One region of the Pseudoalteromonas sp. SR43-7 genome, then DNA from elsewhere that is predicted to be linked to it. Evidence: riboswitches for the same ligand, from Rfam matches in the RefSeq annotation. Region 1 holds a riboswitch; the other holds the start of a gene.
The links. Region 1 has a riboswitch for cobalamin ahead of H5087_RS14715 (TonB-dependent receptor domain-containing protein). Riboswitches for the same ligand answer to the same signal wherever they lie in the genome.
Positions count from the first base shown of each region.

Region 2: linked by a shared signal. The riboswitch ahead of H5087_RS06330 (ABC transporter ATP-binding protein) and the one ahead of H5087_RS14715 (TonB-dependent receptor domain-containing protein) in region 1 are both predicted to bind cobalamin.

Region 1 is NZ_JACJDY010000019.1:82,423-98,408, reverse strand. Features, by position in the region: gene thiI (tRNA uracil 4-sulfurtransferase ThiI) at 1-1,346, shown strand, start outside; gene H5087_RS14735 (ketopantoate reductase family protein) at 1,372-2,274, opposite strand; gene H5087_RS14730 (VanZ family protein) at 2,267-2,620, opposite strand; gene H5087_RS14725 (YajQ family cyclic di-GMP-binding protein) at 2,773-3,255, shown strand; gene H5087_RS14720 (ABC transporter substrate-binding protein) at 3,289-4,239, shown strand; cobalamin riboswitch at 4,294-4,478, shown strand; gene H5087_RS14715 (TonB-dependent receptor domain-containing protein) at 4,515-6,341, shown strand; gene msrA (peptide-methionine (S)-S-oxide reductase MsrA) at 6,419-6,955, opposite strand; gene H5087_RS14705 (efflux RND transporter permease subunit) at 7,041-10,139, opposite strand; gene H5087_RS14700 (efflux RND transporter periplasmic adaptor subunit) at 10,143-11,195, opposite strand; gene H5087_RS14695 (DUF2982 domain-containing protein) at 11,442-12,146, shown strand; gene H5087_RS14690 (hypothetical protein) at 12,169-12,501, shown strand; gene H5087_RS14685 (DUF1566 domain-containing protein) at 12,571-14,220, shown strand; gene H5087_RS14680 (DUF1566 domain-containing protein) at 14,230-14,748, shown strand; gene H5087_RS14675 (ExeA family protein) at 14,914-15,831, shown strand; gene H5087_RS14670 (general secretion pathway protein GspB) at 15,843-15,986, shown strand, end outside.
Region 2 is NZ_JACJDY010000006.1:17,808-33,793, forward strand. Features, by position in the region: gene H5087_RS06280 (mechanosensitive ion channel domain-containing protein) at 45-617, opposite strand; gene H5087_RS06285 (BamA/TamA family outer membrane protein) at 682-2,391, opposite strand; gene H5087_RS06290 (DUF3630 family protein) at 2,561-2,845, opposite strand; gene recQ (DNA helicase RecQ) at 2,853-4,676, opposite strand; gene H5087_RS06300 (thioesterase family protein) at 4,810-5,265, shown strand; gene rarD (EamA family transporter RarD) at 5,317-6,234, shown strand; gene H5087_RS06310 (response regulator) at 6,251-7,486, opposite strand; gene H5087_RS06315 (DUF413 domain-containing protein) at 7,573-7,947, opposite strand; gene H5087_RS06320 (LysR family transcriptional regulator) at 8,039-8,911, shown strand; gene H5087_RS06325 (porin) at 9,078-10,010, shown strand; cobalamin riboswitch at 10,072-10,204, shown strand; gene H5087_RS06330 (ABC transporter ATP-binding protein) at 10,451-11,263, shown strand; gene H5087_RS06335 (iron ABC transporter permease) at 11,265-12,269, shown strand; gene H5087_RS06340 (cobyric acid synthase) at 12,274-13,758, shown strand; gene cobO (cob(I)yrinic acid a,c-diamide adenosyltransferase) at 13,751-14,350, shown strand; gene H5087_RS06350 (cobalamin-binding protein) at 14,350-15,210, shown strand; gene ung (uracil-DNA glycosylase) at 15,207-15,869, shown strand; gene H5087_RS06360 (DUF3545 family protein) at 15,975-15,986, opposite strand, start outside.

The sequences.
Region 1 (15,986 bases):
TTGACGAAAAAGTACAAGTAAGAAATAACTGGGATAATATTTCAGTTGTTACAAAGCTTGAAGATGCACAAGTTCGCCTTGATTTTATCGACAGCCTTAAACGCATACCTGGTATCGTTCAGTTTATTGAAGTAACTGAGACGCAATTTGAAACTCTCGATGATATCTATCAAAAAACAATAGAGTTAGTGGGTCACACAATTGTGGGTAAAACTTTTTGTGTGCGTGCTAAGCGTATAGGCCAACATGACTTTACCTCGACTGATTTAGAGCGTTATGTTGGTGGTGGGCTAAATCAACATATTGAAGGCGCAAGCGTTAAGCTTAGCCGTCCAGAAGTGACAATACGCTTAGAAGTAAAAGACGATAAAGCTTATATTGTTTCGCAAACGCATTTTGGTATGGCGGGCTTTCCACTACCAACGCAAGAAGACGTGCTTTCACTTATGTCGGGTGGTTTTGACTCTGGCGTAGCAAGTTACCAAATGATTCGTAAAGGCGCACGTACGCACTTTTTATTCTTTAATCTAGGTGGCGCAGCGCACGAGATTGGTGTTAAGCAAGCGAGCTATTTTTTATGGAAAAAATACAGCTCAACACATAAAGTTAAATTTATTACAGTTGATTTTGAACCTGTTGTTGCTGAAATTCTAGAAAACGTTGAAAACAGCCAAATGGGTGTTGTACTTAAACGTATGATGATGCGAGCAGGAAGTGTAGTGGCTGAAAAGTTGAACATTCAGGCGCTTGTCACTGGTGAAAGTATTGGCCAAGTATCTAGTCAAACATTAGCGAACTTAAGTGTGATTGACCGTGTTACTGAAACGCTTATTTTACGCCCGCTAATTCAAAATGATAAACAAGAAATTATTAATCTTGCTCGCCAAATTGGTACTGCTGAAATGGCTGAAACGATGCCTGAATATTGTGGTGTTATTTCTAAAAAGCCGACAGTTAAAGCCAAAATTGAAGTAATAGAAGCTGAAGAAGAAAAGTTCGATTTTGATGTGCTAGATACCGTAGTAAATAACGCGCGCATAATGGATGTACGCGATATTGACGTAGAGGCAAAGCAAGAGCTAAAAGAGGCTGAGTCGGTTGCTGATTTACCTGCAGGCTCTGTAGTTATTGATATTCGCTCACCTGAAGAAGAAGAAGCTGCACCGCTTGCAATCGATGGTGTTGAGGTGGTGCATTTACCGTTCTTCCGTTTGGCTACTAAGTTTGGTGATTTACCAAAAGACACTGACTACTATTTATATTGTGACAGAGGCGTAATGAGCCAACTACAGGCACTTATGCTGCACGAACAGGGCTTCGAAACTGTAAAAGTTTATCGCCCGTAAAGTTAAAAGCTTATATAAGCGTGGTTTATACCACGCTTTTTTTTGCCTGAATTTTGACTAGCAACTCATCGTTGAAAGGCGTTGGAATACTGTGAAGTTTACCTTGTTGGCTAATATAGCCACATATAGCTGATATTTCGGTTTCTCTATTGTGAGCTATATCTTGCTGCATTGATGAGTAATTATTTGCGGTTAATTCCATTATTTTATAAGCGGTATTGAGAGCTTTAATTAATGGAATATTAAGCCCTTGAGCCTTTGCAATATTACACGCTTCAGTGAGTGCATTAAAAATTATTGTATTGTACTTAGGTGCACGTAATTCACCATTTTTTACATTACTTAAAGCGCTTAATGGGTTAATGGCAATATTGACGAGTAGCTTTTCAAAACGAAGCTGCTGAATGTTATTAGTAAACTTTAGGTTGGGTATTACTTTAAAAATATCAGCTATTGGCGCGCTATTTTGAAGTGCAAGCTCATTACAGCCACCAATAACGCTTTGTCCTTCACCTGTGTGTTGCACAATATATTGGTTTGATTTAAAGCCCGCTACGCTTGTCGTTAAAAAGTAGAGTGCTTGATGGGTGTTTAGCTGGTTATTTATCTCATCAACGTTGCCCATTCCATTATGCGAAAGTACAACAGAGCAATGTGTTGGTAAAAATGGCTTTATTTGAGAAAACGCATCAAGCACTTGAAAAGCTTTAACAGTAAATAAAATTACATCAAATTCAGTTGCTTTATCTAACTGATTTAATGAAATGAATTTTGCGTCAATTTTTTTTGATGCACCCTTACCCCTACTGTAAAAGCGGGTGTTTGTTGGGTTTTTACGAGTTAAAACACTGACATTATGCGATGCGCTCAAAAAGTGGCTCAGCAATAAGCCAATAGCGCCATCGCCAACGATTAAAATATTAGCCATGTGGGTTCTTTTTTCGAGGTGTAAAAATTACTCTAAGTAAAAAGTAGCTTGCAGCACCTGCAAAATCAGCAAAAAAATCACCAAGTGATGCTTGCCTATAAGGGAGTGCGTCTTGCATTATTTCTATTGAGGCGCCATAGCCTGCTAATAAGAGTATTTGAGCATATAAAGGAAGCTTAAAAGCCTTGTCCATTATTATGGCTAATATAAAAAAAATCCCAAAATGGGCAACTTTATCAACATGAGGAAATAAATTTACAACGCCACCTTTTATTTCTTTGGCAAATAAAAAGGTGAAAGCCACTATGCTGATTAAAAAAACTGCTTGATAAACACGCCTTGTCACGACAAATCCTAAAATCGCTTAAAAAAGAGGCGCAAGTATATCAAACTAATTTAGTATCGCACCTGAACAAGATGCAGAAAAATGTAAAGATTTATAATTTTAGCGTTATAATTGCCACATAAAATTAAGATTAAATAGTTAGGAGTATACTAATGCCTTCATTTGATATTGTATCTGAAGTAGAAATGAACGAAGCTAAAAATGCGGTTGATAACGCAAACCGTGAACTAGAGACTCGCTTTGATTTTAGAGGCGTTGATGCATCTATTGAGCTAAACGATAAAACAATTAAGCTTAAAGCAGAAGCTGACTCTCAAGTTATGCAGTTGTTCGATATTTTAGCGGGAAAAATTTCAAAGCGCGGTATGGATGTAGCTAGTTTAGAACTTCAAGATATTAGCCGTGCAGGAAAAAATGTATTTCGTAACGTTGGGTTAAAGCAAGGTATCGAAAAAGACATGGCCAAAAAAGTGGTTAAAGCCATTAAAGATTCAAAAGTTAAAGTACAAGCCGCTATTCAAGGCGAAGAGGTACGTGTGACAGGTAAAAAGCGTGACGATCTTCAAGAAGCAATGCAGGTAGTACGCAGTGCCGATTTAGGTCAGCCTTTTCAGTTTAAAAACTTTCGCGACTAATTTATAAACTGTTTTTAATAAAAGTGCTTTAATTTGTCTATATTTGCAGACAGATTAAAGCTACTTAATCTTTTTACAACTTTCCCACTTTATCCTCTCGTAGTTCTGCATGTGTTAATCCTCTTTTTGATATTTAAGCTATTATATTTAATTGAATATAATAAAAATTTCACTGTAGAAGGTATTAAAATGAGACCCCATCAATTATTTCTGTTATTTGTTTTGCTTATATTTACCAAGCCAAGCTTATCAAAGGCAGTTGATATTGATGTATTGGTCGAAGATGGCTACTTTCCGATTATTATTAACGCGCAAAAGAAGCAGGGCTTTGCTCCTGAGTTTATTAATATTTTAAACGACGCACAGGAGGAATTTAATTTTATACTTATTTCTTTACCTGTAAAAAGGCTTACTTTGTCTGTTGAAAAAAATAACTTCGACGTTTTATTTTTAATGGCAATGCAATGGCTGCCAAAAACAACGCAGAAAAACATTGAAAAAACTGAATTTTATACCATCACCAAAAACGAGCTTTATACACTCAAAGAGAATGCGTCAGAGCAAACTTATTTTGACAATCTGGACAAATTAACCAAAGTTGGGGTTTTAGGGTACTCGTATCAATTTGCAGGATTTAATACAAATGCCGAATACTTGAGAGAAGAGCACCAGGTAAGCCTAACAATTGATGAATTCAATGTAGTTAAAATGCTGCTATTGAGGCGCGCTGAAGTCGGGGTTTTAAACAGTATTGCTTATCAGTATTTTAAAAAGCAGAATATCTTAAATATGGATTTACTATTTAAGAGTGACGTACCAGATGCAGTGTATGAAACACATTTTTTGATTAACTCACAATCAAATAAAATATCTAGTCACAAAATGGATGAAATATTAAATTTACCTACTACACAAATGCAACTTCAGAAGCTACTTGATAAGTACGGTATTCCTTCAAGCTATAATAATACAGCACTGAACTGAAATAGCTTTTAGCTATATAGACGTCCATTGACATTTGTAAACAAAATGCTCACAATGACGGCATATTTTCAAGGTGCTTGCTAGCCACTTCATGTAATGATTTTTTTAGCAGGATAATCGGGAAGTTGGTGCGTTTTCATGATGACTACAAGCCCAACACTGCCCCCGCAACGGTAGAGTATTGCATGTTTTTATGTGCTTACTGAGTCCGGAGACCGGCCTTGATGCAATCTTACTTACTTAAATCTTTGCGGTGGGCAAAGGTAGGGGATCTCATGTTAAACAAAACAACTCTAGGCGTTGCAATTTCTGCTGCGCTTTCATTTTCTGTGTCTGGTGCAGAGCAATCAATTGAAAAAATAACCGTTAAAGCTAATAAGTTTGAGCAATCAATTAACGACGTTTTAGCGAGTGTAAATGTTATTGAACGTGCTGAAATAGAAGCTAGTAACGTACGCGATTTACCTACACTTTTAAGCACGCGAGTAGGTTTTCAGGTTAATCCAAACGGTGGTTTTGGTCAAAATACAGGTGTGTCACTTCGTGGTACGGGCTCTGGCGATACGTTGATTTTAATTGACGGTGTACGTACAGGCTCAGCAACACTAGGTCAAAAAGCATTAAATAATGTTCCTCTAAATAGTATTGAACGCATAGAAATTATTAAAGGCTCTCGCGCGGCTGTTTATGGCTCTGATGCACTCGCTGGTGTTATTAATATTATTACGCGTGAGTCAGATAACTTATCCCTAAGCGCTACATTTGGTTCTGACTCTTATCAAAATTATCAAGTTGCAGGCTCTGTAAAATCAGATGATATAACAACAGCATTTAACGCAGGCTTTGAAAAAACAGATAACTTTGATGTACTGCAAGGCGTAGCACCTGATGAAGATGGCTATGAAAATAAAAACCTTGGTTTTAAAGTTAACTACACCGATGCACATTACGGCGACTTTAAGTTATTAGGCCAATACAGTGAAGGCTATGCAGATTACGACAGTCGCTTTAGCCCTGCAGACAGCACGATTGAACGAGATGATTTTAAAAACTATCAACTTTCTGCAGGTTGGAGTAAAAACTACACTAACCAAACGCATAGTATTGATTTAGCGCTTTCAACAGATGATTCAGATAACACTTATGTCGATTTTTCAGTTGGGCCAACAACAAGTACATTTATAACTAAACGCACACAAATTGATTATAACGGCCAGTACCTGTTATCTAATGAACTTAACATTAGTGGTGGTATTAATTGGTACAACGATGATGTGTCGCATAGTTCGCAACTATTTGTTGAAGACAGCCGCGATGTACTTGCTGTGTTTGTAGGTGCTTACTACGATGCAGATAAAGTATTGGCTAATTTAACTGTTCGCCAAGATGATGACGAGCAATTTGGCGATGAAACAACGTATACAGCCGCTGCAGGTTATCATTTATCTGAAGATGCAACATTTCGTATAAGCCAAAGTACTGGCTTTAAAGCTCCTACATTTAACGATTTATATTATCCACTTTATGGTAACCCTGATTTACAACCTGAAAAATCAGTAAACCGTGAGTTAGGTTTGAGTGTAGATTTTGATATAGCGCAAGTTGATATTGCAATATTTAGAAACGATATAGAAGATAAGATTGATTACGATGCAAACTTTGCATTGGCTAATATCGATGAAGCACGTTACGAAGGGGTTGAATTTAGCTTATCTCAGCAGTTTTTTGGTTTTGATAGCAACCTTAACTTTGCTTACTTAAGCGCTGAAGACGAAGAAACGGGCGCAGAGTTGCGTAATGTTGCTAAACGTACTTTTAACTGGGAACTTGCAAAACAGTTTGGTGCTTTTGATGCAAGCTTAGACATGCAATACCGTAGCGACCGACAAGGTGCTGTGACTCGCTTAGGCTCTTATACACTTTGGAACTTAGCGGGTAATTATCAAGTAAATGAACATATTGAAGTTTCGCTTCGTGTAGAAAACTTATTTGATAAAGAATATAACGCTGTTGATTCAAACACTGATTTTACAACGGGTGAAGTGTATTACTACAACACGGCAGAGCGTCGCTTTTTTGCAGGCGCAAGCTACCAGTTTTAACGGTATTTATTAATATTAAAAAGCCCGACTTATGTCGGGCTTTTTAATGTGTAGCTAAGTTTAACTACTAAAATTAGCTAGTCAGCTAAGAACTCTTTAAATACGGTTTCAAACTTGTGTAACTTAGGTGCTATTAAAATACTACAGTAACCCTGCTGTGGGTTTTCGTTATAGTAATCTTGATGATAATGCTCTGCTGGATAATACGTAGTGGCAGGGCTGACTTCTGTCACAATTGGCTCAGCGACATGGCTTTGCAGTTGAGCTATCACTTCGGTGGTTTGCTTAAGTTGAGCTTCATCGTGATAGTAAACCACACTTCTATATTGTGTGCCTATATCGTTACCTTGGCGATTCAATTGTGTTGCATCATGCAGTGTGAAAAACATTGCTAAGAGTGTTTCAAAGCTAACTACAGTCGCGTCAAATTCAATTTTAACAACCTCAGCGTGACCGGTTGTGCCTGAGCATACAGAATCATATGTTGGGTTATTTGTTTCACCGCCGGTGTAGCCAGAGCTTACGGTTAGTACGCCATTTACACGTCTAAATGCAGCATCTATACACCAAAAACAGCCGCCACCAAATGTTGCTACTTGCGTTGTTGAGCTCATAAGTATTCCTAAAATGTATATGGGGTTTAAAGGCGAGCATAAATTGTATGCGCCGCAACAACAAGGTTACGGCGCAATTAAGAGGCTAGATCTCTTCGAAAGGTTTTTCAGCGGCTTGTTTGTCTAATTTTTGCTGTAAAAATTCAGGTGATTGAGTGTTACGTGCAAGTGCATAATATGCAGCAGGTACAACAAAAAGAGTTAGTAGGGTCGATACAATAACCCCAGTAAACACGACTACACCTATCACCATACGGCTTTCAGCGCCCGGACCTGAAGCAAGTACTAAAGGTACCGAACTCATAACCGTAGTCAGCGAGGTCATAATAATAGGGCGCAAACGCTGAGTTGCTGCTTGCAAAATAGCTTCACTAAATTCAACGCCTTTATCGCGCAGTTGGTTAGTAAATTCTACAATCAAAATACCGTTTTTAGCACTTAGCCCTATGAGCATGACAATACCAATTTGGCTGTAAATATTTAAGGTAAGTCCTGTAGCCCAAAGTCCGAACATAGCGCCCATTAAACCAAGTGGTACGGTAAGCATAATGACGAACGGATGCATAAAGCTTTCAAACTGCGCTGCCAGTACTAAAAAGGTAACAGTGAGTGCAAGTATAAATACGTAGGTCATCGCTGATGCGCCTTCGTAATAAAGCTGCGACTCGCCTTTGTAATCTACGGCGCCATCTATATCGTTTTCTTGCGCGGCTACTTCGTTTAAAAAGTTAAGCGCTTGCTCAAGCGTATAACCGTCGGCTAAGTTGGCGCTTAATGTAATTGCGCGCATACGGTTGTATCGGTTTAAGCGCGATGCGGTTGCTTCTTCTTTTAAGCTGATAAGGCTATCAAGTGGGACTAGTTCACCGCTTCGTGATTTAAGGTATATATTTGAAATGTCAGTAGGGTTAGTAAAGTCTTCTTTCGTCCCTTTTAAAATTACATCGTATTCTTCACCGCGGTCAATAAAGGTTGTAACACGGCGCTGGCCAAGCATTGTTTCAAGTGTACGGCCTACATCAGATACTGAAACGCCTAAATCAGCGGCCTTGTTTTTATCTATGCTGACTAAAAACTGCGGGAAGGTTTCTTTATAATCATGATCGATTCTTACTAAACCTGGGTTTTGTTCAGCACGCTTAATTATACGGTCACGCCAATCGGCAAGTTGTGCATAATCATTACCTTGCAATACAAACTCAATAGGGCGAGATGAACCACCACCGCCAATACCACGGCGCATAATGGCAAATGCACGAACATCGGTAACTTCTTGCATTTTACCGCTTATTTCGTCCATTACTTCCCATGTTGAGCGTTTGCGCTTATCCCAATCGGCCATACCAACAATAGCAACACCGCCGCTGCCACCCCAGCCAGGTACTCGAACAAGTACGCGACTTAGCTCACCTGCTTGCGAGTAAGGCATTAAGCGTTCTTCAATTTTAGCCATATTAGCGGCGTTATTTTCGTAACTTGCGCCCTCAGGGCCGCTCATCATAATAAAGAACGTGCCACGGTCTTCTTTTGGCGTTAGCTCAGAGGGAACTTGTAAAAACAACGAGTAACTAACAAAGCCCGCTAATAATAAGCTCACCATTAAGCCCCATTTACGGGTTATGTTAGTGGAGAGCGAATTACGGTAACTTACTTCAATTTTAGTAAACTGGCGGTCCATCCATTGGCTAAATTTATTTGGTTTGTCTGATACTTTAAGTACTTTAGAACACAAGGCTGGTGCGAGAGTCAGCGCTGTAACACTTGAGAAAAATACGGCAGCACTCACCGCCATTGCAAACTCAGTAAATAATGCCCCTATACGGCCATCCATAAATACAAGTGGCACAAACACCGATATTAGTACAAGCGTGGTTGCGACAATGGCAAAACCAACTTCACGCGCACCTCTATATGCAGCTAGTAATGGCGGCTCACCTAGTTCAATACGACGGTGAATGTTTTCAAGCATTACAATGGCATCATCTACTACTAAACCAATAGCCAGTACTAAGGCAAGTAAAGTGAGTAAGTTGATTGAGTAACCCATTGCTAATAAAAACATAAAGCTACCAACAAGTGCGACCGGTACGGTAACCGCAGGAATAAGCGTTGCTCGTATATTGCCTAAAAACAAAAATATAACGAGTACGACTAAACCCATAGAGATGGCAAGTGTGCTGTAAACTTCACTAATTGATTCTTTAATAAATACAGACGAATCGTAGCTGTCTTGAATTGTTGTGCCTTCAGGTAGGTTACGTTTGATTTTTTCAAGTTCGCTGCGTGCGTTGTCTACTACGGTAAGCGTGTTTGCTTTAGCTTGTTTTACAATTCCTAGGCCAATCATGTTGCGCCCGTTACCACGAAATAAGCTTTCGTCATCGGCAGCTTCTAATTTTACGTCGGCAACTTCACCTAAACGCACTAAATAACCTTCTTCACCACGTTTAATAACAAGGTTTTTAAAATCGCGCTGATCTTTATAACTACGTGCAGTACGCACGGTAAAGTCGCGATCTATTGATTCTATTTCGCCGGCAGGTAATTCAACGTTTTCTGTACGCAGTGTATTTTCAATATCGCTTGAGGTAATACCGCGTGCAGCCATTGCTTGGCGGTTTAGCCAAATTTTCATAGCGTATTGGCGCTCACCACCAATACGTACATTAGATACACCATCTACTACGGCTAAGCGGTCAACAATAAAACGCTGCGCGTAATCAGAGAGCTGTAACGAGTCCATTGTTTCGCTGTTTAATACAAACCATGCAATAGGGCTTTCATCACTGTTTGATTTAGACACTTCTGGTGGGCGTACCTGATCGGGTAAACTATCAAGTGCACGTGCTACACGTTCACGTACATCGTTAGATGCAGCATCTATGTCGCGGTTAATATCAAACTCAATGGTAATGTTTGAGCGCCCATTACGGCTCGAAGAGTTAATACTTTTAATACCTTCAATACCGGAAATTCGATTTTCTATTATTTGCGTTATTTTGGTTTCTATAATTTCGGCAGAAGCTCCTGTGTATTCAGTGCTGATATTTACTATTGGCGTTTCAATATCAGGGTACTCACGAAGTGGCAGCATAGTAAATGCAACCAGACCAAAAGTAAGAAGCAGCAAATTAATTACTATGGCAAAAACGGGGCGTTTAACGCTAGTATCAGTAATTTTCACGTATTACCCCTTTACGCTTACTTTACTACCAGAGCGAATTTTTATTAGCCCTTCAGTAACAATTTGCTCGCCATCATTTAAACCTTCATCGATAGCAACCCAGCCATTATTTCTGCCAGCAACATGCACTTCAACCTTATTGGCTACTCCGTCTTGAATTTGAAAAACAAAGTGTTTGTCTTGTAAAGGGATAACCGCTTTTTCTGGCACCATTAAAGCTTGGTTACTGCTTAGCTCAAGTGCTGTATTTAGTAGCATACCTGGGCGAAGTAATCCTGATTTATTAGCAAAACTTGCAGTTACTTCAACACTGCGTGTTACCGAATCAATACGCGAGCTAATATGCGTTACCTTGCCGTTAAATGTCTGCCCTGGGTAGGCATCGTTTTGGGTAAGTACTTTCATACCTATGTTTAATTGTGCTAAATATTTTTCAGGTACTTTAAAGTCAACTTTAATAATACTAATATCATCAAGTGTGGTGATTATTGTTGTGTTGCTTACGTAGGCACCAACTGATATTTCACGCTTACCTAACAGGCCTGAAAATGGCGCGGTAATAGTCATTTCATTTAACTTTGTTTTAGCGCTTTCTAGTTGAGCTTCAGTGGCATCAACACGAGATAATTGTTCTTCAAGTAATGACTTTGCCGTTGATTGCGAGCGTGAAAGTTCGGTAAGGCGTTCTAACTGGCGTTTTTCCTCACGTAAGTTAATACCGAGTTCTTTAACTGCAAGTTGCTCTTGTTGGCTTTGTAACTGTACTAATTTTTGTCCTTTACTGACTAAGTCGCCATCTTTAAAATATATATCTGTGACATAATCGTTTTGCGCACTTTTTATATAAATAGCTTGGTTTGCACGTGCACTACCGATGGCCTCTATCATCACTGCGTTTTCCTCAGAAGTAACAGTATGAGCCGTTACTTGGGTAGACATTTGTGATGAATCGGCTTGTTCGCCGTGGCTAGCGGGTAAATATAAATAAACGCTAAATATTAGAAGTAACGTAATAATAAATGGAAAAAGTGCTTTACCTGATTGTCTTGAGTACATTGATTTCATACCTGAAAATGAATTGTAAGTATTGTACGAAATAAGACCGTGAAAAGACGGTTATGTATCTCATAAATTTGTGCGTTAAGCGTAAAAGTAAATAAGATTTATTCATTGTTCCTATTTTGTTGAGGAAAAAGCGGTAATGTATGAAATTTAAAACTAGCTGTAACTTATGTATAACAACAAGAAAGGTCATAATTTGGGGCATTATTATGTTTGTTTTTTATATGGTGTTTTACCGATATGGATAAATCTGACAATGTCATTAAGTTTCGGGCACAGGGCGCGCGAAACGCAATTGAGGCGATTGTTGTAGGTGCTATAGGCTTAGTCTTTATTATGTTATTTAATTTACTGAGGCCGGGTGAAATTAGCATACTTGAAATATTTTTAGTGAGCTTGTGCCTTGTGGCTATTTTTATTGGATTTTTAAAATCTCAAGAACCATACCATAGCCTTATATTGAGCGAATCTGAGCTCGTTTATTGCCACAAGTACGGAGCTTGGTGTATGCCTCATAGTAACTTTCATCACAGTGGAATACCCAAAGTAGAAGATGGCTTTGACTATTTAGAATTAAATGCGGTTGGCGTTAAGGTAAATGATATAGACGACTTTTTATCAAGCATAGCGCCTAGAATTGCAGGGAAATTATTAATAGAGCAGCGTAATTTATTTATGCAAGTTGTTCAAAAACATTGCAAAAATGGCAATTGCCCATCAGAATGGTTAATAGAAGATACACATTACACATCCCATAAAGGGATAAGCTATACTGGGCTTATAGCCATGTTTGCTAATAGAACTAAGCACCTTCAGCAGCTAACAGGTTACGATTTATTATTGCCTGCCAGCGTGTTAGATAGAGATATTTGGGCATTTAGTGCTAACTTAAATAAGTGGAAGCTCGAGCCTAGTCAGTTTATAGCGTCGCAGCTTAGTAATTAAGCTACGACTGTAGGAAAGAAAAATGAGTCAAGAGAGAGCCTTTTTAAAAAGTGGTCGAAACACCATAATACATAAAGATAAAAAGCATGATTTAGTGATTGTAAACTCTGAAATTCATCCTCGAATTAAAGTAACGCAACATGGTCTGGAGCCATTTAAAGAAGAATTACCTAAAAACCGCCGTGATGCAAAAGAGCGTTATTTAGAAATGGTTTATGTAAGTAGCGCTGATGTATTTGGCGAAGAAAAGCAGTTGCTGTTTATTCAAGCTCTAGACGGGCGTGAATACAAAATAGATTACAGTAAAATCGGTACGAAGTTGTTTGTACGTATTCATCAAGACACATATATGTAGTACTTTAATGGCATCTTTATTGCTAGTGATTACACTATAGTAATTATTTGACATAATAAGGTGCTGCGTATGAAAGCGTTTGCTTTAATCCCCCTCATTTCTTGTAGTTTACTGAGTGCGTGTGGAGGCGGTGGCGGTGATAGCGATAATACAGTTGTTGAAACGTCTGTTAATGCTGGAGCCGATTTACAAATTATCGAAAAATCTGAATTTACCATCACAGCACAAGGTTCCCCCGCTGATGGTACGTTTTCATGGCAACAAGTTAGTGGCCCAAGCATAGAAGGTTTCCCCCTTGAAGGCGCTGAGCAAACACTTACTGCACCTGACGTAAAAACTGATAGTGAAATAATATTAAGAGTGAGCTATCAAAGTACAGGTAGTAGCGCTGTTAGTGACGACATTTCTATTTCAGTGAGCTCTAATAACCAACTACCTCTTGCTGTTGTTACACAAACATCTCCTGAAACACTTCCCTCTGTATACAAAGATACAGTGACTTTGAGTGCCCTAGAGTCGAGCGATCCTGATGATAATGGCCAAATTGATAGTTATTTGTGGCAATTGCTATCGGGTCCTGATTTAGATATTGAGAGTTTTAATGAATCAACTCTTAGTTTTTCTCATCCATTACTTGAAAGTAACGTGAATTTATCTTGGCAGCTAACTGTCACTGATGATGAAGGTGGCGAGGCGAGCACTCAATATTCAATGACACTCAACAAAACAAATGAGTTAGTGGATGCAAATGCAGGCGCTGATCAAAATGTCGAAGAGTTTGAAGAAGTAACGCTTGATGCAACGAATAGCGAAACCGTTACCGATACCTATAAGTGTAAATGGCAACAACTTACCGGTAATACCGAAACATTAAGCAATAGCGACCAATGTACAACGACATTTTTTGCCTCAGATGTTGATACTGAGTCTACATTGAGCTTTGAAGTCACGGTAACCGACTCAAAAGGACGCACAGATACAGACTCCTTATTTGTTGATGTATCAGCTAAAGCACTTGGATTCATCAACGATAGTGGTGTTGGTGAGTGTTATAACAATACTCAACGTATTAATTGTGAAAGTGATGACTTTCCAGCGCAAGATGCAGAGCTTGGACGCGATAGCTATGCAAACCGCTTAGATAAAGTTGGCAAAGGTAATTTAGCGTTTGATTACACTAAACTTAATGAGTTTGCTGATGAGGTTGGTGATGATAGTCCTGACTTTACCTGTATACGCGATAATGTTACTGGGCTTGTATGGGAGGTGAAAAGTGTGGCATCTGGCACGGTACCAAATACTTCGTTACGTGATGGTCAAAATCATTACTTTTGGGATGTAGGGAATACGACTTTTACCGATACCAGTACCGCCAATTCAACGTGTCCGGACAATACAAGTTGTGGAGTACAAAGTTATATAAACGAAGTTAATGATTTAGATTTTTGTGGTGGTACAAACTGGCGATTACCTACTTATACAGAGCTTTTGGGCTTAATTGATTACGGTAAACAAGGGCAAAGTATATTAATTGATGAGGCATTTTTTCCTAATATGCCAAGTGAAAGTGCATTAAGCCATTTACGTTACTGGACCTCTCAAACAGCAGCTGATGGTACCAGTTTATCTCAAGCGTATATCATTGATATGAGTGATGGTAACGACCTTGCTTATCCAAAAGAAAATACTGCTTATGTACGTTTAGTTAGAAGTCGTTAGGAGAAAATAATGAAATTTAAATTACTCTATGCACTAGCAACTATAAGTTTGAGCTTTAATATTGCAGCGGCGCAAACGTGCTACGACGGTGCAGATACCACAACACCGACAGATAGATTTACTATAAATACAGATGGCACAGTGTCTGATAGTGAAACAGGCCTTATGTGGCAACGCTGTAGTTATGGACAAACTTATAATACAGAGACACAACTTTGTGAAGGTTCAACACCTTCTCTTACTTGGCAAGAGGCACTACGCGGTGCTAAAAATGATACAACCGCAGATTACGATGATTGGCAAATGCCTAACATTAAAGAATTGGCGAGTATTTTAGAGCACAGTTGCACAGAGCCGAGTATTAATGAAGACGTATTTTTGGGCACTAAGCTTCAAAACTATTGGTCAAATACATCGGGTGTAAGCACGATGAGCTCAGCGTGGGTTTATCAATTTGATAGTGGGTTGAATAGCTTACATGCTAAAACCAGTAATGTGTATTTACGATTAGTGCGCTACGAAGAGTAAAATGCATACTAAGATTAGACAGACAAAAGTGCAGCCTTAAAACAGCTGCACTTTTTTGTTTTACATAAATTTACGTTATTTCAATAATAAAGCGCTTACAACGTTGTCACTCAGTGCAATTTTTTGCCATTATAGGCCGTGATTTAATTACGAAGGAACATCACGGTGTATTTAAGCTATTTTGGCCTGAACGAAAAACCTTTTTCGATTTCGCCCAACCCTCATTACTTATTTTTAAGTGAACGACATAAAGAAGCCTTAGCACACCTTACCTATGGATTAGGTGAAGACGGTGGTTTTGTATTATTAACAGGTGAAGTAGGTACAGGTAAAACTACAATTACCCGCAGTATGTTAGAGCAGCTTCCTGAAAACACTCAAGTAGCGATGATCCATAACCCAGCGCTTTCAGAGCTGGAGTTATTAGCCAGTATTTGTGATGAGCTCAATATTAGTTACGATGTTCATAATGCGACGCTTAAAAGTCTTACCGATATTATAAAAAAGCATTTAGAGACTAATAATAAATCGGGCGGGCACACTATACTTATTATTGACGAAGCACAATTACTTGCCCCTAACGTGCTTGAGCAATTACGTTTGCTGACAAATATAGAAACCGATCATAAAAAATTATTACAAATAGTATTGGTTGGTCAACCTGAGCTGCAAGATCTTTTGAAGCGCAACGAATTAAGGCAACTTGCCCAGAGGATAACGGCTCGTTACCATTTATTACCACTTACGCAAGGCCAAACAGTCGCTTACATAAAGCATCGGTTACATATTGCAGGGTGTGATAAAGGAATCTTTTCGATGGATGCCATGCAAGCTGTTCATCAATTAACTGGCGGTGTGCCACGATTAATGAACTTGGTCTGTGAGCGTGCTTTAGTTGGGACTTTTGCAAAGCAGCAGTTGATAGTTGATAGCGATATAATAAAAAAATCAGCCCATGAGTCATTACCCATGGATTTTGTAGCACCGGTTAACGAAGCTAACAAAGCAACGTCATTTGTACCCTATAGCCTTGCATTCGCTGCTTTATTTGCCGTAGGCATTGGGCTTTCATTTATTTTATAGTTAGGTAAGTTATGTCTTATTTATTAGATGCGCTAAAGCAGTCGCAGCAATCAGATATGAGTGCTGAACAGTACGACTTACAATCTGAGCAGTTAAAGCAACAGCAAGCACTTAAGCGTTATAGACGATTAGCATTAGTATTTGGTACAAGCTTA
Region 2 (15,986 bases), on a different contig from region 1:
GGTATTTTGCCTACTGCGGTTTTTTGTGAATATGATTTTTTAAACTATGTTTTTTTAGGACCAATAATACGCTTTATAACAGGGGTTTTCGTTGGCTTTGGTTCTTTATTTAAAACCATGACAGGACGGGTCACAAATAAATTGTTAGGGTAAATTACACGGTGCCCATCAACATGTTCAAGTACTACATTCATTAAGCCCATTTCAACAATGCGCCCTTCAACATGATTCGCACCATCAATAATTCGTACCCAATAACCAACGCGGCAATCGTTTTGAATAAACATCAGTAAAAATGCGGTGAGGTTACTCAATAATGACCAAGCGGCAAAAAGTGCTACCCCTAACATGGCAAATAAAGAAGAGCCTAAAACCAATAAACCACGCAGCTCTATACCCCAAAATACTAAAACCAAACACAGTACTACAAAGGCGAGTATAATTTTTAGTAAAAGCTCTGCACGGTATTTTCGGTGCAAATCTACTTTGCCTTTAATCGCTTTTTCGAGTAGTTTTTTGGTTATTTTTAATAGAAGAGGGAAAACCAAAATAGCGATTATAGTTACAACCAACTTATATTGTGATGCAAACAATTCTAAAACTTCTATTATTTCCACATTAGGTCCTGAACTTTCATAACAATTTAATGCAATTGGTATTAGTTTAACGTGTTTGTATTATTTAAAAAGTGTTTTTAACGCTTACTAGCCACTGGACTGAGTCTACATCGTCGTAGCTATCAACAGGGGCGGCAATATCAATGTGGATCATGGTTCCTGAGTTTGCGCGACTCGGTGCCAAACGCAGACCAACGCCTACATTTTTCAATACATGTGCATTTTCACCGTTATCTTCATCGTTAAACCATGCTCTGCCTACATCTACAAAAGCTGCGCCACCCACTTTAAATAGTTGTAGTAAATCGTACTCCCAGTAATAGCGCTTTTCTAGATTTACTAAAAAGCTGCGATCGCCATGTTGATAATCCATCGGGTAACCACGCAGGCCTGTTTCGCCACCTAAAGTAAGCTGTTGATCAGCAGTCAGGTTTTTGGCGTATTGCACGCGGGCTTTAACATACCAAGATTGGTCTTCACTGGTATTTAAATAATATTGTACTTGGCTGGTGGCCATAAAGTTTTCGAGTTTTTTCTGTTCTTTATTCCAATAGCCATCAATATCAGCACTAAAACGCCATAAGGTATTATCGTTAGTAAAGTGGGCTTTTTTAAAGTTAAAAGAATACACCGCGCGGCTGTCGTCATTACTTAAGGACTCATCTGAATAGCCAATTAAGCTTTTAATATTCCAACCTAAATTTAAATCCTCAGTGCGAGATATACTGTCAAAATTGCGTACTTTTATGTAGTTATCTTCAAACCAATGGCCGCTTATAAAGGGATAACTTAAGCTTCTGTCATCGGCAAGTGGTGCAAATGTAGTGTCTATAGCTTCAAAGGTATGTTGCTCATCGGTATAGCCTAACGTTAGTCGCTGGGTCCAATTATTATTAAGCGCTTTAGAGTGTCCTATAAATACACGGTTTAAATCGGTAGTTTGATCAAATTCGCTAAACTCTTCGCCGCGTTTATATAATGACTCTTCGCGCTGCTCAGAATAGCTTAAAATACCGTAACTAAAGGGGGTGTCAATTGCGTAAAATGGATAGGTTAGCTCAAGCAAATGGCGCTTGCCGTCGCTGTTATCGGCGTATTCTAAACGGCCTCGGTAGCGAGTAGATAAAATATTCGGATCGTCGTAAACAAATAAGTAACCGCTGCGATCGCTGTCAGTGGTGCGCGAAAAAGAAAGGCGCTTACCCCACCCAAGCAGGTTAGATTCTCTAAAGCCTATACTCGATTTGTTTTCTCCACCGCTTCGACTAAAGTTTACTTCAGGTAAAAGTGTCCATAAATCACGGGTAACCACTTCTACATTAACGTCGCCGTCGCAGTTTTCGGTAGCACTAATTTGTGCATCATATAAGTAGCTTTCTTTACGAAGTAAACGCTCAGATTCTGCGAGCTTTTTAGCGTCGTACTTGTCACCTGGGGAGAATAATAAAAGGTTATTAATGACATCGGGCTCTGTTTGAATGTGAGCGCGATTAGCAAAACGGAATAAAGCATTATTTTCCTCTTCAAGCTCAGTATTAAATACATTAAGTTGCTTGAGCTTTATTGAGGCTATTTTAGCGTTACTATTACTGTGCGTGAGGGTTGTTTTGTCTTGAACTTCTCGGCGTAGGTTTTTATTTGTGCTTAAATCTGTCTGTTCTACAAGGCAGTTATCAGTTTTCATTGAAGATTGTTGTGCGAACGTTTTAGGCACATAAAAGCTTAAAACCGTTAAACTAATACAACATTGTGCTATCCATTTCTTGCTCACCATTAAACCTCTTACTGCTACGTAGCAAATGACTATCGTAATATCAGCTTACATCATTGTTATTATAATGTAAGTAAAAGGTATGGATTTTGAAATTAATTAATTGTTACCCATATTCACTTTTGTTAATAGCCAGCTGGTTTGCAGCGACCTATGCGCTAGGCATTAAAAGCTAGCTTAAATAAAATGCTAAAGCGGCGAGTAAGTGTTCAGCTTCATGACCTTCGGCATTAATCCAGATGCTTTGGCTGTAATGCTCATAGTTTAAATTAAAGGTTTGATGATTATAGGTAAAGCGAACTTGATGGCGATCGGCGCCTGCAGAATATTCGTTGAGTGTTACTTCGTCTGAGTGTAAAAATAATGTACTCCACAGCTCAAAGTCTTCATCGTTTGGTAGCTCAATGGGATTAATCAAAATACATTTGTGTGTATGGTCATATTCTATTTGGGTCATAATGCTCTTAATTAGTAGCTAGGTAATGTCGAATTGCCGTTAAAAATTCGCCGCCGTACTTATTTAACTTAGTAAAACCAACACCTGAGACCTTTAAAAACTCACTGTCGTTTGTTGGCATAAGCTGCGCCATTTCGGCTAACGTTTTATCATTAAATACTACATAAGGTGGCACATCGTCGGCATCAGCAAGTTCTTTACGAAGTGCGCGCAGGCGAGCAAAGAGTTTTTTGTCGTAATTAAATAGCGCTAACTTATCTTGATAAACGTGTTTGGCTTGCAGGCGTGGCTCGGCTAATTGCAGTGCGTATTCACCTTTTAAAATTACACGCGCGGCTTCTGTTAATCTAAGTGACGCACCTTGTGTTATATCTTGGCTAAGTAAGCCTTGATGAATAAGTTGGCGTAAAATACTGAGCCAAAACTCACTGCTTTTATCTTTACCTATGCCGTAGGTACTTAACTCATGATGATTATTATCGCGGATGCGGCTCGTGTTTGCACCGCGAAGTAATTCAACAATATAACCAAGTCCAAAACGTTGTCCCGCTCTGTACACACACGAAAGTGCTTGCTGAGCGACTAACGTACCATCAAAGCTTTTTGGCGGATTTAAGCAAATATCGCAGTTGCCACAAGGTTCGCGTTGATATTCACTAAAATAGTTAAGTAATATTTGACGACGACATGTTTGCGCTTCGGCAAAGCTTGCCATTGCGTTAAAGCGTTGTTCTTCTACGCGGCGGCGTTGCTCGTCGTCTATGTCTTCAAAAAAGCGCCTTACGCGACCAATATCTGCTGGGTCAAAATACATTATAGCTTCTGCGGCAAGTCCATCTCGCCCAGCTCGACCTGTTTCTTGATAGTACGACTCTATACTTTTTGGAATATCGTAATGCAGCACAAAACGCACATTAGGCTTGTTTATGCCCATGCCAAAAGCAACGGTTGCGACCACTATTTGTATATCGTCACGGGCAAACCCGGTTTGTACAAATTGACGTTGCTCGTTACTCATACCAGCATGATAAGCGGCAGCGTTTAGTCCTGCATCTGCAAGCTTTTCAGCAATGTCGTCTACGCGTTTACGGCTGGTGCAATAAATAATACCGCTTTGGCTTTTTTGCTCCTTTAGGTAGCGAAGCAATTGCACCATAGGTTTAAATTTTTCTTCTATGGTGTAACGAATATTGGGGCGATCAAAGCTGCCAGTATGAATATAAGGCTGTTGTAGTTTTAATTGCTCAACTATATCAAACCGTGTGGCTTTATCGGCGGTGGCGGTTAATGCCATCATTGGGACATGTGCAAAACGTTGCTTTAATTCGTTTAAGCGAAAGTAATGAGGTCTAAAGTCATGACCCCAATGCGACACACAGTGCGCTTCGTCAATGGCAAATAAACTCACATTTAAATGCGATAAACGCTCTAAAAATTCGTGTTGTAATACTTTTTCAGGCGCCACATATAAGAGCTTAATTTGCCCCTGATGAAGCTGTTGATACACCAATTGCTGTTCTTCTCGTGCTAAGCTGTTATTAACGTAAGCGGCTTTTACCCCAAGAGCTTGCAGTTGCGTTACCTGATCTTGCATTAGCGATATAAGCGGAGATATAACAATAGTTACGCCTTCGAGTACTAAAGCAGGGATTTGGTAGCACACCGATTTTCCGCCGCCAGTAGGAAGTAATACAAGCGAATCTTGGCCGTTAATAGCGGCATCAATAACTGCTTTTTGACCGTCGCGAAATTCACTGTAGCCAAACACTTGTTTGAGGACAGTTTCGGGTTTACGCACAAGGGTGCTAGAAGGTGGAGTTGATGTATTCATTGGCGGGTATTTTAGTGGTTTTTTAGTGAGATGTCTTTAGCTGAGTTACTTGATAAATTATTTAAGTGGAGTCTCGTAGTTTTACACTATGTATGTTTTACTCATCTTACCTGTTTTGACATAGAGAATAATAATGAATAAAGAAATGTTAATTGAACAAGTAGGTGCGTTATTTGTGAATGGCATGCCGTTTAACCAGTTTTTAAAAATATCGGTTGAGTCGTTAAGCCCTGAACAGGCCAAAATTACGTTCCCGTGGCAGGATGTACTCATTGGTAATCCTGCGCAAAAAATACTCCATGGTGGTGTTATTTCAGCCGTACTTGATAATGTAGGCGGTATGCTCGCTGCAGCAAGTGTAATTGATAAACTCACCGATTTAGATATTACAAGCGTGCAAACAAAATTAGCCACGCTTGGGACTATCGACTTACGTACTGATTATTTGCGCCCTGGTAAAGGAGAGAGCTTTACTGCCAGCGCAACACTTATTCGTTCAGGTAATAAAGTATGTGTATGCAGAATGGAATTACATAACGAACAGTCTGTTCAAATTGCTTTTGGAACCGGCACGTATTTAGTTGGATAAAACGCGTATGGCAAGTAAACTAGCGGCCTTTTAAATCACTAAGTGTGTATTATGTCGATTGATACTGAGCAGCGTAAAGGTGCTATTTTTGCTTGTCTTGCTTTTTTAATGTGGGGCCTTGCGCCAATATACTTTAAGTTGATTCAGCATGTTTCTGCTTTTGAAATTTTAATGCATCGGGTTATTTGGTCGGTTGTGTTTTTAGTATTGGTAGTAAGTGTTTTACGGTATTGGGGTAAAATTAAACGCATTATCGTTCAACCTAAGCTTTTGCTTATGCTTGTTATCACCTCTGCACTGCTTGGGTTTAATTGGGGTTTATTTATATGGGCTATAAATAATAACCACATGCTTGATGCAAGCTTGGGCTATTACATAAATCCTCTTTTAAATGTATTACTGGGTATGCTTTTTTTAGGCGAACGCCTGCGTAAGTTCCAAGGCGTAGCAGTAGCCCTTGCCTTTAGCGGTGTAGTGCTGCAGCTAATTAGTTTTGGCTCGTTTCCGGTAGTTGCCTTTTCACTGGCTATATCATTTGCACTTTATGGTTTATTACGTAAAAAGTTACCGGTTGAAGCCTTGCCTGGCATTTTACTCGAAGCACTTATATTACTGCCTGTCGCACTTATTTATTGGTGGTTAATGGTGCCTACAGCAACATCAAGCCTGCCAGCTAATGATTGGCATACTAATGTACTACTGATTAGTGCAGGTATTGTAACTACATTACCACTGCTGTGTTTTACCGGTGCAGCTAAGCGTTTGCAATATACTACACTTGGCTTTTTTCAATACATTGGGCCAAGCTTAATGTTTATACTAGCTGTGGTGTTTTATGGTGAAGTGTTTGATGCAGAGCGTGTAGTAACATTTGCATGTATTTGGAGTGCACTGGCTATTTTTAGTTGGGACTCTTACCATCAATCACGCAAACGTAAAAAAGCGGCTATTACAGCCGCAGAAGTATAATTAACTAATAAAATGGTTAACTAACTATTTTATTACGACCAGATTCTTTAGCGTCGTAAAGCTTTAAGTCGGCCTGTTTTAAAAGTTCATCAATTTGATAAACAGGCCCGTTTGCAAAGCCAATAGAAATGGTGAATTTTATTTTAGCTTTACTAAACTCTTGGCTATTCATTTCTATAAAATACCTAAAGCCTTCAAGGCGTTTAAGGGCTTCTTGTTTATCTGCATCTATAAAATAAACTGCAAACTCTTCACCGCCTAAGCGCGCTACTAAGTGCTTTTTAAAGTATTTACTGAAGCAAATAGAGAGCCCTTTTAATACTTCGTCGCCAACATCGTGTCCGTATGTATCGTTAATTGATTTAAAGTGATCAATATCAAGCATAGCTAAAGCACCGTCACCTTTAGTATGTTTTATTTGCTTTAATGATTTTTCAGCTTCTTCAAAAAAGTAACGACGATTTGGTAAATTAGTTAAATAATCCGTGTTGGCTTGTCGCCTTATGGTGGCTATAAGGTCTAACATATCGACGTTTTGACTAAGCCTGCAGTAAAACTCTTCGCTATTAAAAGGTTTGTGCAAATAATCGTTTGCGCCATTTTTTAAAAATAAACTAGAAAGCCCTACAGAGTCAGAACCCGAGATACCAATAATAGCTTTTTCATCATTGCTATATAAGCGGCGAATCTCGCTACATAGTTCATCGCCATTCATATTGGGCATTTCATTATCAGTAATAATAACTGAAATATCAGGTGAAGCTTCAAGCAGGTTTAACGCTTCTTGTCCGTCTTGTGCTTCAATAATTTGATACTTATGGCGCACTAATAAACTACAAATGTATCGTCGGGTCGATTTAGAGTCGTCAACAACGAGTACTTTTACATTTTCGTTGCGAGGCAGGCGCTGTAACTGTTTTTCGAGGTACTGATAAGCTTGTTTATTTTCTTTAATGATGTAATCGATGATTGGGTATTTTTCTACAGTGTCGCGAGTTTTTTTATCAATATTGCCCGTCATTACAATAGTTGGAATGTCTGCATTAATAGTACAAGGTATTGCCTCACCTAATGGGGCATCAGGTAATATGAAGTCAACTACAGCGCAAAAATAGCTATTTTTACTTATAAGCTCTTTTGTTTGCGCTAATGACTCAGCTATATCAACTTCATAACCAGCCTTAAGCGCGATGTGCTTTTGCACTCGCGCCATGGCAGGTGTATCTTCAACTATTAGTATTTTTCGCGTCACGGAACAACCCTATATATATTTTGCAAAAATATTTGCTTATACAAGTTGTAACTGTTAAAACGCAAAAAAGCAAATAACTTAAATACTTACAGATTATCCGCTTCTGAATAATACTCTTGGCTAATCGGCGCCGGGCTCGACATTTTTGAACGGCCAAATAAAGTATGAAACTTAGTTTTGCAGGTCGTTAGTTTTAAGTATTTTACCCAAGCTCGTTCGATTGGGTTGGTAGGTTCTTGTGAGCCAGTTACGACTGCTACAAACTGTTCTTGGTGTTCGTTTTGCGGCTCAATTGTTTTACTGTATAAGCCTTTTAAAACAACTCCGTGTTGTTCAAGTATGCTGGCTTCTAATAAGGTGAAGTTTCCGCTGCGGCTAAAGCCTCGTGGAAAGTTTTGATCATCATAAAATTGACGTTGGCTAACAAATGCTTGGCGTAGTAATGAAATGTTATTGCTCATAGCTTTATCCTCATACCTTAGTAATTAGCTGGAGTATGATGCAAGTTTGGCAATTTATTAAACAAATTATTTTTATCGTGAGGATAAAAAATTGGATATCGATTTATTAAAAACATTCGTTGAGGTAGTGCGTACGCGTCACTTTGGTAAAGCGGCCGAAAACCTTTATATTACGCAGTCTGCAGTGAGCTTTAGAATTCGCCAATTAGAGCAAGGGCTTGGTGTTAATTTGTTTATTCGCCAGCGTAATAACATTCAACTTACAGCACCTGGCGAGCGCTTATTACCCCATGCACAAATGATTATTACGGGCATGCAACGCGCCAAAGTGGATGTTGCGCTTGCCGATAATATGCATAAGCAAATTAGCTTAGCAGGAACGCCTAATATTTGGGATGCTTTTTTACAGTTTGGTATAACAAATATTGTATCGGCGATGCCGGGCGTGTCATTAGTCGCAGAAGTTAAAGCACAACAAGAAAGCACTCGGCTGTTATTAGAACGCACGCTTGATTTGGCAATATTGTTTGATCCACCAAAAGTAGACGAGCTAGTGGTAGAGCGAATCTGTGAGTTGCCAATCATTCCCGTAAGCGGATACGACACTGCAACGAACGAAAACTTTTTTGATAATCAGTATGTATATGTTGATTGGGGAACTACTTTCTCACTTTGGCATGCGCGTCAGTTTACCGGTAAAACACCGCCTTATTTTAGAACCAGCACAGGACGTATTGCACTTGATTTAATACTGCAATGTGGCGGCAGTGCATTTATACCTCAAGTATTGGTAGAAGGGCATTTAGAAAAAGGTGAACTGTTTCATGTTAAAGATGTAGAAAATACCTCGCGAGACGTGTTTATAGCGTATCACAGAGACAACGAGCAAAAAGAGTTAATAGAAACCTTAGTTAATTTACTATCGCAAATGACCCCAAGCTTGTCATTAAAGAAAAGTAAGTAAGTTCGGCCGTTTATTAGGCTTTCATGTTATTTTGATTTCACATTTAATGCATTTTTATTAATAAAAAAAGACAGTAATATTTCCATTGTAATATTACTGTCATTTAGCGGTGACAAAATGCAGCAGTTTTAAAAATTAGTCTTTTGTGATTATCCAAGGAAATAACATGAAATTTGTAAAATCGAGCTTATGCTTAGCACTATTAAGTGGTTTATCTTTCAATGCACTTGCCGATGTAGACATTTACGGTAAAGCAAATGTAACAGTGCAATCATCTGATGACGGCGAAGGGTCTTTTACTGAGATAAAAAGTAATGCATCTCGTCTTGGTGTTAAAGGTTCTGAAAAAATAAATGATAGTTTAGAAGCGGTATATAAGTTTGAGTTTCAAGTTGATGTGTCTGATGCTGATTCAAAAGGCGATAACGACGACAATATTTCTGCGCGTAACCAATACGTTGGTTTAAAAGGTGCGTTTGGCCAAGTGGTTATTGGTCGTAACGATACTGCGCTTAAACAATCTCAAGGTAAGTTAGACTTGTTTAACGACCTTGAAGGCGATATTAAAAATGTATTTAAAGGTGAAAACCGTTTAGGGAATACTGTTAGTTATTCATCAAACTCATACGAGGGTTTTAAAGTACTTGCTACTTTTGTAGCTGAAGATGATATAGACGCTGATAACGGTTACTCAATGGCGGTTACTTACGGCGACGTTGCACTTAAAAAGAGCGCAGTATATGCCTCTATCGCAGCCGATAGTGAAGTAAATGGCTACGATGTAGTACGCGCGTCAATCCAAGGTAAAGTTGAAAACTTTAAGTTAGGTGCAATGTACCAAACACAAGAAAAAGTTGACGGCAGCGCAGAAGCGGATGGTTATCTATTAAATGCAGCTTACAGCATGGGTAACAACACATTTAAAGTACAATACCAAGACATGGACTTTGACGACAGCGACGATAAGTCAGCAATATCAGTTGGTCTTGATCACAAATTAAATAAAAACATTAAAGTATTTGGCTTTTACTCAAGCTTCGACATGGACAACAACGTTGACCAAGACTACGTAGGCTTAGGTATGGAATACAAGTTTTAACTATTCGCTAAATTAGTTAAAACACTCCCTTTTTAACCGCGCTCTTTTGAGTGCGGTTTTTTTTGCTTTAAATTATTTACTTAGCCGCCCATAATAGAGCTTCATTTGGAATGAGGTGCGAGTCCTCGACTGTTCCCGCAACTGTAAGCAGCTGAGCTGTAAGTCAGATACAAATGGTATAATACCAATTTTATTAAAAACATGATCTTTCTAGCGAATTAAATAACTTACTAACTTCGTTAAAAATTATTCATATAGAACAAGTATATGTCATAATTTCCGCCTTGTTATTAAGCTATTTATTTGTCGCTATAATAAATCACTAATTTAATGCAATTGGTATGAATTCTTTTAACGAGCGGGTTTACTCATTTTTTCTTGTAGTGCATTAGTATTTTTATCGCATTTTTAGTGAGTTTAACCCTATCTAGGACTGACTATTGCACACTCAAACACCATTAAATATACCATTACTAAACGTTAAAAACGTATCGTGGGGTATTGGCAATAAAACGATCCTCAAAAAAATAAACCTTAAAATAACCACAGGTAAATTTGTTGGTTTAATTGGACCTAATGGCGCAGGTAAATCGAGCTTATTGCGTTGTTTATATCGTTTTAATAAACCCAGTGATGGCGTTGTAGAGTTTAACAACACCGATATTTGGCAGCTAAAAAGCGATGAGTACGCAAAAAAAGTAGCGGTTGTTTTACAAGAAACCCCGTCGCAATTTAACTTAAGCGTATTTGACGTTATTGCGCTTGGGCTAACGCCTCATAAATCGCTATTTAGCTCAATAACTAACATTGATAAACAAAAAATCATCCAGGCTATTAACACTGTAGGGTTGGTAGAACATAGTAATCAAAGCTTTGAATCGCTCTCAGGCGGTGAAAAGCAACGTGCCTTGATAGCCCGCGCCATAGTCCAGCAACCTCAACTGTTAATAATGGACGAACCAACTAGCCATTTAGATGTTAAATACCAAATACAGGTAATGGAGCTTGCTAAATCGTTGGGTGTAACGGTGTATGCATCGTTTCACGATTTAAACTTAGCTTCTGCAATGTGCGATGAACTAGTGGTTATTAAAAATGGTGAAATTACACATACAGGCACGCCAAGTGAGGTATTAACCGAAAACATGCTAGGCGATGTTTTTGGTGTCTGCGCTCAAGTAAATAACCACCCGCAAATATCGGAGTCGGGAAATAGCATCCCTCATATCACTTACTTTTATGGTTACGAATAATATGAGCGCAGTTAATACTCGCCAATCACTTGCGCTATTTATCAGTGCTGCAGCTGCTTTATTTAGCTTATTTGCAGCACTTAGTTTTGGCGCAGCAGAGACCTCACTTCAAGATGTATTTAATAGCTTTTTACTCTCAAATGAGGCGTCTTTTAATTCGCGTATTATTTACGAGCTAAGAATGCCACGCACATTACTCGCCTTTTTAGCCGGCTCTGGCTTAGCAATTGCGGGGCTTATTTTACAAACAGTAACGCGTAACCCTTTAGCCGATCCTTACTTATTTGGTATATCGTCGGGTGCTTCATTTGGGGTGGTGTTACTTATGGCATTAGCAGGCATTAGCGCAGGTTTTATGTTATCGGCAGCAGCATTGCTGGGTAGCTTACTCGCCATGAGTTTATTAATACTTATTGCAGGTAGGCAGCAAAGTGCACAGGTAGAATCAATGTTATTAGCAGGCGTCGCTCTATCGTTTTTATTTAGTGCATTTACCAGCTTGTTGCTTTATTGGAGCGACCCTCAGGCGGTAGCCGCTATTTTATTTTGGACACTGGGCAGCTTTGCTCGTGCGCAGTGGGCTACGCTTTGGTTGCCTTTGTTGGTAATTACATTGTGTACGTTTGTAATGCTGAGCTTTAGAAGGCAACTCAATGCTATGTTACTGGGCGATGAAAGCGCAATTACATTAGGTGTTAGGGTTCAGCGCTTTAGAATACTCATGCTGGTTTTGAGCTCGTTAATTACCGCTGTGCTGGTGGCTATGTGTGGTGGTATTGGGTTTGTCGGATTAATGGTGCCGCATATTGTGCGCTTTTTTATATCCCAAGGCACCATCGCTGGCTTACTGGTAACCAGCTTAGTGGGCGGTACATTTATGGTGTGGGTTGATGTACTTTCGCGCTCTTTGCTAAAAAACCAAGAATTGCCCGTAGGTGTTATTACTGCTGCTATTGGTAGTGTGTTCTTTTTAAGTTTATTGTTTTTTAGAAAGCGAAGGGTGTAATTCCATGAAAACCTTAATGGTGCAAGGCACTACTTCCGACGCAGGTAAAAGCACTTTAGTTGCAGCCCTTTGCAGGGTATTTGCTAAGCGAGGGGTAAAGGTTGCGCCTTTTAAACCACAAAATATGGCACTTAATAGCGCAGTAACAAAAGATGGCGGCGAAATTGGTCGTGCGCAAGCTTTGCAAGCAATAGCAGCTAAAGTAGAGCCCGAAATAGACTTTAATCCTATATTACTTAAGCCTAATAGCGACACGGGCGCACAAGTGATTATTCACGGAAGAGCCATTAGTAATATGGAAGCGGGCAAATATCACGACTATAAAAAAGTGGCGATGGATGCAGTAATTACTTCACATAACCGCTTAGCTAAACGCTTTGAATTACTCCTTGTTGAAGGGGCTGGGAGCCCTGCTGAAATAAATCTGCGTGAAAACGATATTGCCAATATGGGTTACGCCGAAGAGGTAGATTGCCCAGTAATTATAATTGCTGATATTGATAAAGGTGGTGTGTTTGCACATTTGGTAGGTACGCTTGCGTTGTTAAGCGAGTCAGAACAGGCGCGCGTAAAAGGCTTTGTTATAAACCGCTTTAGAGGCGATATAGGTTTACTGCAAGGCGGGCTAGATTGGCTTGAAGAATACACAAACAAACCCGTGCTTGGCGTATTACCTTATTTGCACGACCTTGCGCTTGATGCCGAAGACGCCGTCGCAATTGATAATAATGTAACCAACGCCACAATTAATATTGCAGTGCTACTTGTTCCCCACATTAGTAACCACACCGATTTTGACGCACTGCGTTTGCACCCAAACATTAATATAAATTACGTGCGCCATACGCAAACGATCCCAGACGTTGATCTGATAATTCTTCCAGGCAGTAAAAATGTGCTAGGCGATTTAAATTTTTTGAAAAATGAAGGCTGGGAGACTCAAATTAAGCGCCACTTACGCTATGGTGGCAAAGTACTTGGCATTTGTGGCGGCATGCAAATGCTGGGCAATACAATCAACGATCCCGATGGTATTGAATCGTCATTAAAACAAGTGAATGGGCTTGCTTTGTGCGATTTTGAAACCACGCTGACAGCACAAAAAGTATTAACTAAAATAACCGCTACACTGCTTTTAAATAACCAATCAACACCCTGTAGTGGTTACGAAATACATGCAGGGATTAGCCAAGGTGCAGCGCTTAATAAGCCATTTTTAACCTTTGATGAAAACCACCCACATGGTTTTATGTTCGATGGCTTTATTAGCGATGATAACGCCATTGCGGGCACCTATTTACATGGTTTGTTTGATGAAGCCGATGCTACATCGCAAATTTTAAAGTGGGTAAAACCAAGCGCCTCAATTAGCCCAATTAGTATTGCCGCTCACCGCGAGCAGCAGTTAGAACGATTAGCAACCATGTGCGAAACGCATTTAAATATACAGCAAATTATCTCGATTTATGAAGGGCACAATAATGACTGAACAAAACAATGATAAGCACAAGCAGCGCCAACAAAAAGTAAAAGAACAAGTGGATGCGCGCGTTGCTGCAGCACAAGATGTAAAAGGTATTTTTCAGGTAATTACCGGCAATGGTAAAGGTAAATCAACCTCGGGTTTTGGCGTTGTAGCACGCTGCGTAGGGCATGGTAAAAAAGCAGCCGTTTGCCAATATATTAAAGGTACATGGGAATGTGGCGAGCGTAATTTATTACAAGGTGCAGGCGTTGAGTTTGTTGTAATGAACACCGGTTTTACCTGGGATACGCAAAATAAAGAAGCCGATACCGCAGCCGCCCAAGCAACATGGCAAGAGTCAAAACGCATGCTTGCTGATAGCAGTATTGATTTAGTATTACTCGATGAGCTTACGTATATGGTGACCTACGGCTATGTTGATTTAGATGAAGTAGTAACAGCCCTTAATAACCGCCCACCAATGCAGTCGGTTATTATCACAGGGCGTGCAGCACACCGTACTTTAACCGACCTTGCCGACACAGTAAGCGAAGTGCGTAATGTAAAACACGCATTCGACTCTGGCATAAAAGCGCTCGAAGGGTTTGATTACTAATGTTTAAAGCGTTTTTTATTGGGGTGCTGCTTTTAAGTGTATCGGGCAGTGCACTTGCAGAGCAGGTTAATGATTCTAAAAAACTGCGAATAATCGCGCTTGCACCACATATAGTCGAAAACCTATTTGCCATAGGGGCGGGCGATAATATTGTGGGCACGGTTGATTACGCCGACTACCCAAGTGAAGCCCAAAGTATTGAGCGCATAGGGGGTTATTACGGCATCTCGCTTGAAAAAGTATTGGCGCTTAAACCCGACTTAGTAATTGCGTGGAAAAGCGGAAATCAAAGCGAAGATTTAGCCCAAATAGAGCGCCTGGGCATAAAAGTATATTTAAGTAACCCGACCACAATCGCTGGTGTAGCCGACGAGTTACTTACTTTTGGTGAATTTACAGGGAACATTAAGCAAAGCCAGCAAGCGGCAAGCGCATTTAAACATAAGCTAAATGGTATTGTTAAAAGCCAGCAAGATAAAAAAAATATTACCGGGTTTTATCAGTTATGGGCTGAGCCCATGATGACAGTAAGTAAAAATACATGGATAAGCCAACTGATTGAAACATGCCATGTAAGTAATGTATTTGCACAGAGCGTTACAGATTACCCACAAATTAGTATCGAAAATGTCATTGTTACTAAGCCACAAGTTATTATTATCCCTGATGAAAAATCAAAAACACCACAGCCGGTTGTTAATTGGCAAAAGTGGCCAGAAGTGCCCGCCGTTAAAAATGATCAATTTATTAGCGTAAATGCCGATTTATTACATCGTTTTACTCCGCGCATGCTAGATGGACTCGCGGACATGTGTGATAAAATAGATGCATCACGTAAACAGATTAAGAGTACACAATGAGCGATTGGGCTACATTTTTAGAAAGTGAATTACAGCAACCTTACATGCAGGAAACGTTAGAGTATGTGGCTAATCGCCGCAATGAAGGTGTTGCTGTTTATCCGCCTGAACCTCAAGTATTTAGTGCTTTTGATGCCACAGCACTAAATGACATCCGCGTTGTAATTTTAGGACAAGACCCATACCACGGCGAAGGGCAAGCGCATGGCTTGTGTTTTTCGGTATTGCCTGATGTAAAAAAGCTGCCGCCGTCGCTTAAAAATATGTACAAAGAGTTAGCTGTCGACATCAGCGGGTTTATTATTCCTGAGCATGGGTACCTGCAAAGCTGGGCAGATCAGGGCGTGTTTTTACTCAATACAGTATTGACCGTTGAGCAAGGGCAAGCGCATTCTCATAAGTATTTAGGATGGGAGCAATTTACCGATAATGTAATAGCGCATATTAATAAACACTGCGAAGGTGTGGTATTTATTTTATGGGGTGCACATGCACAAAAAAAAGGTAAAGGCATAGATAGCGCTCGCCATCATGTTTTAAAAGGGCCGCACCCATCGCCGCTTTCGGCGCATAGAGGCTTTTTTGGCTGTCAGCATTTTTCAAAAACGAATGAGCTATTACAAGCCCAAGATGAAAAACCGATTAACTGGCAGGTGTAAATAACCTGGGCTCTGAATAATAAATTTATCTCATGCAGCTATTTTCAGCGCATTAAAAAAGGCTTCCATATCGGAAGCCTTTTTGTTTAGTTGGGGCGTATTGAATTAAAAATCGAG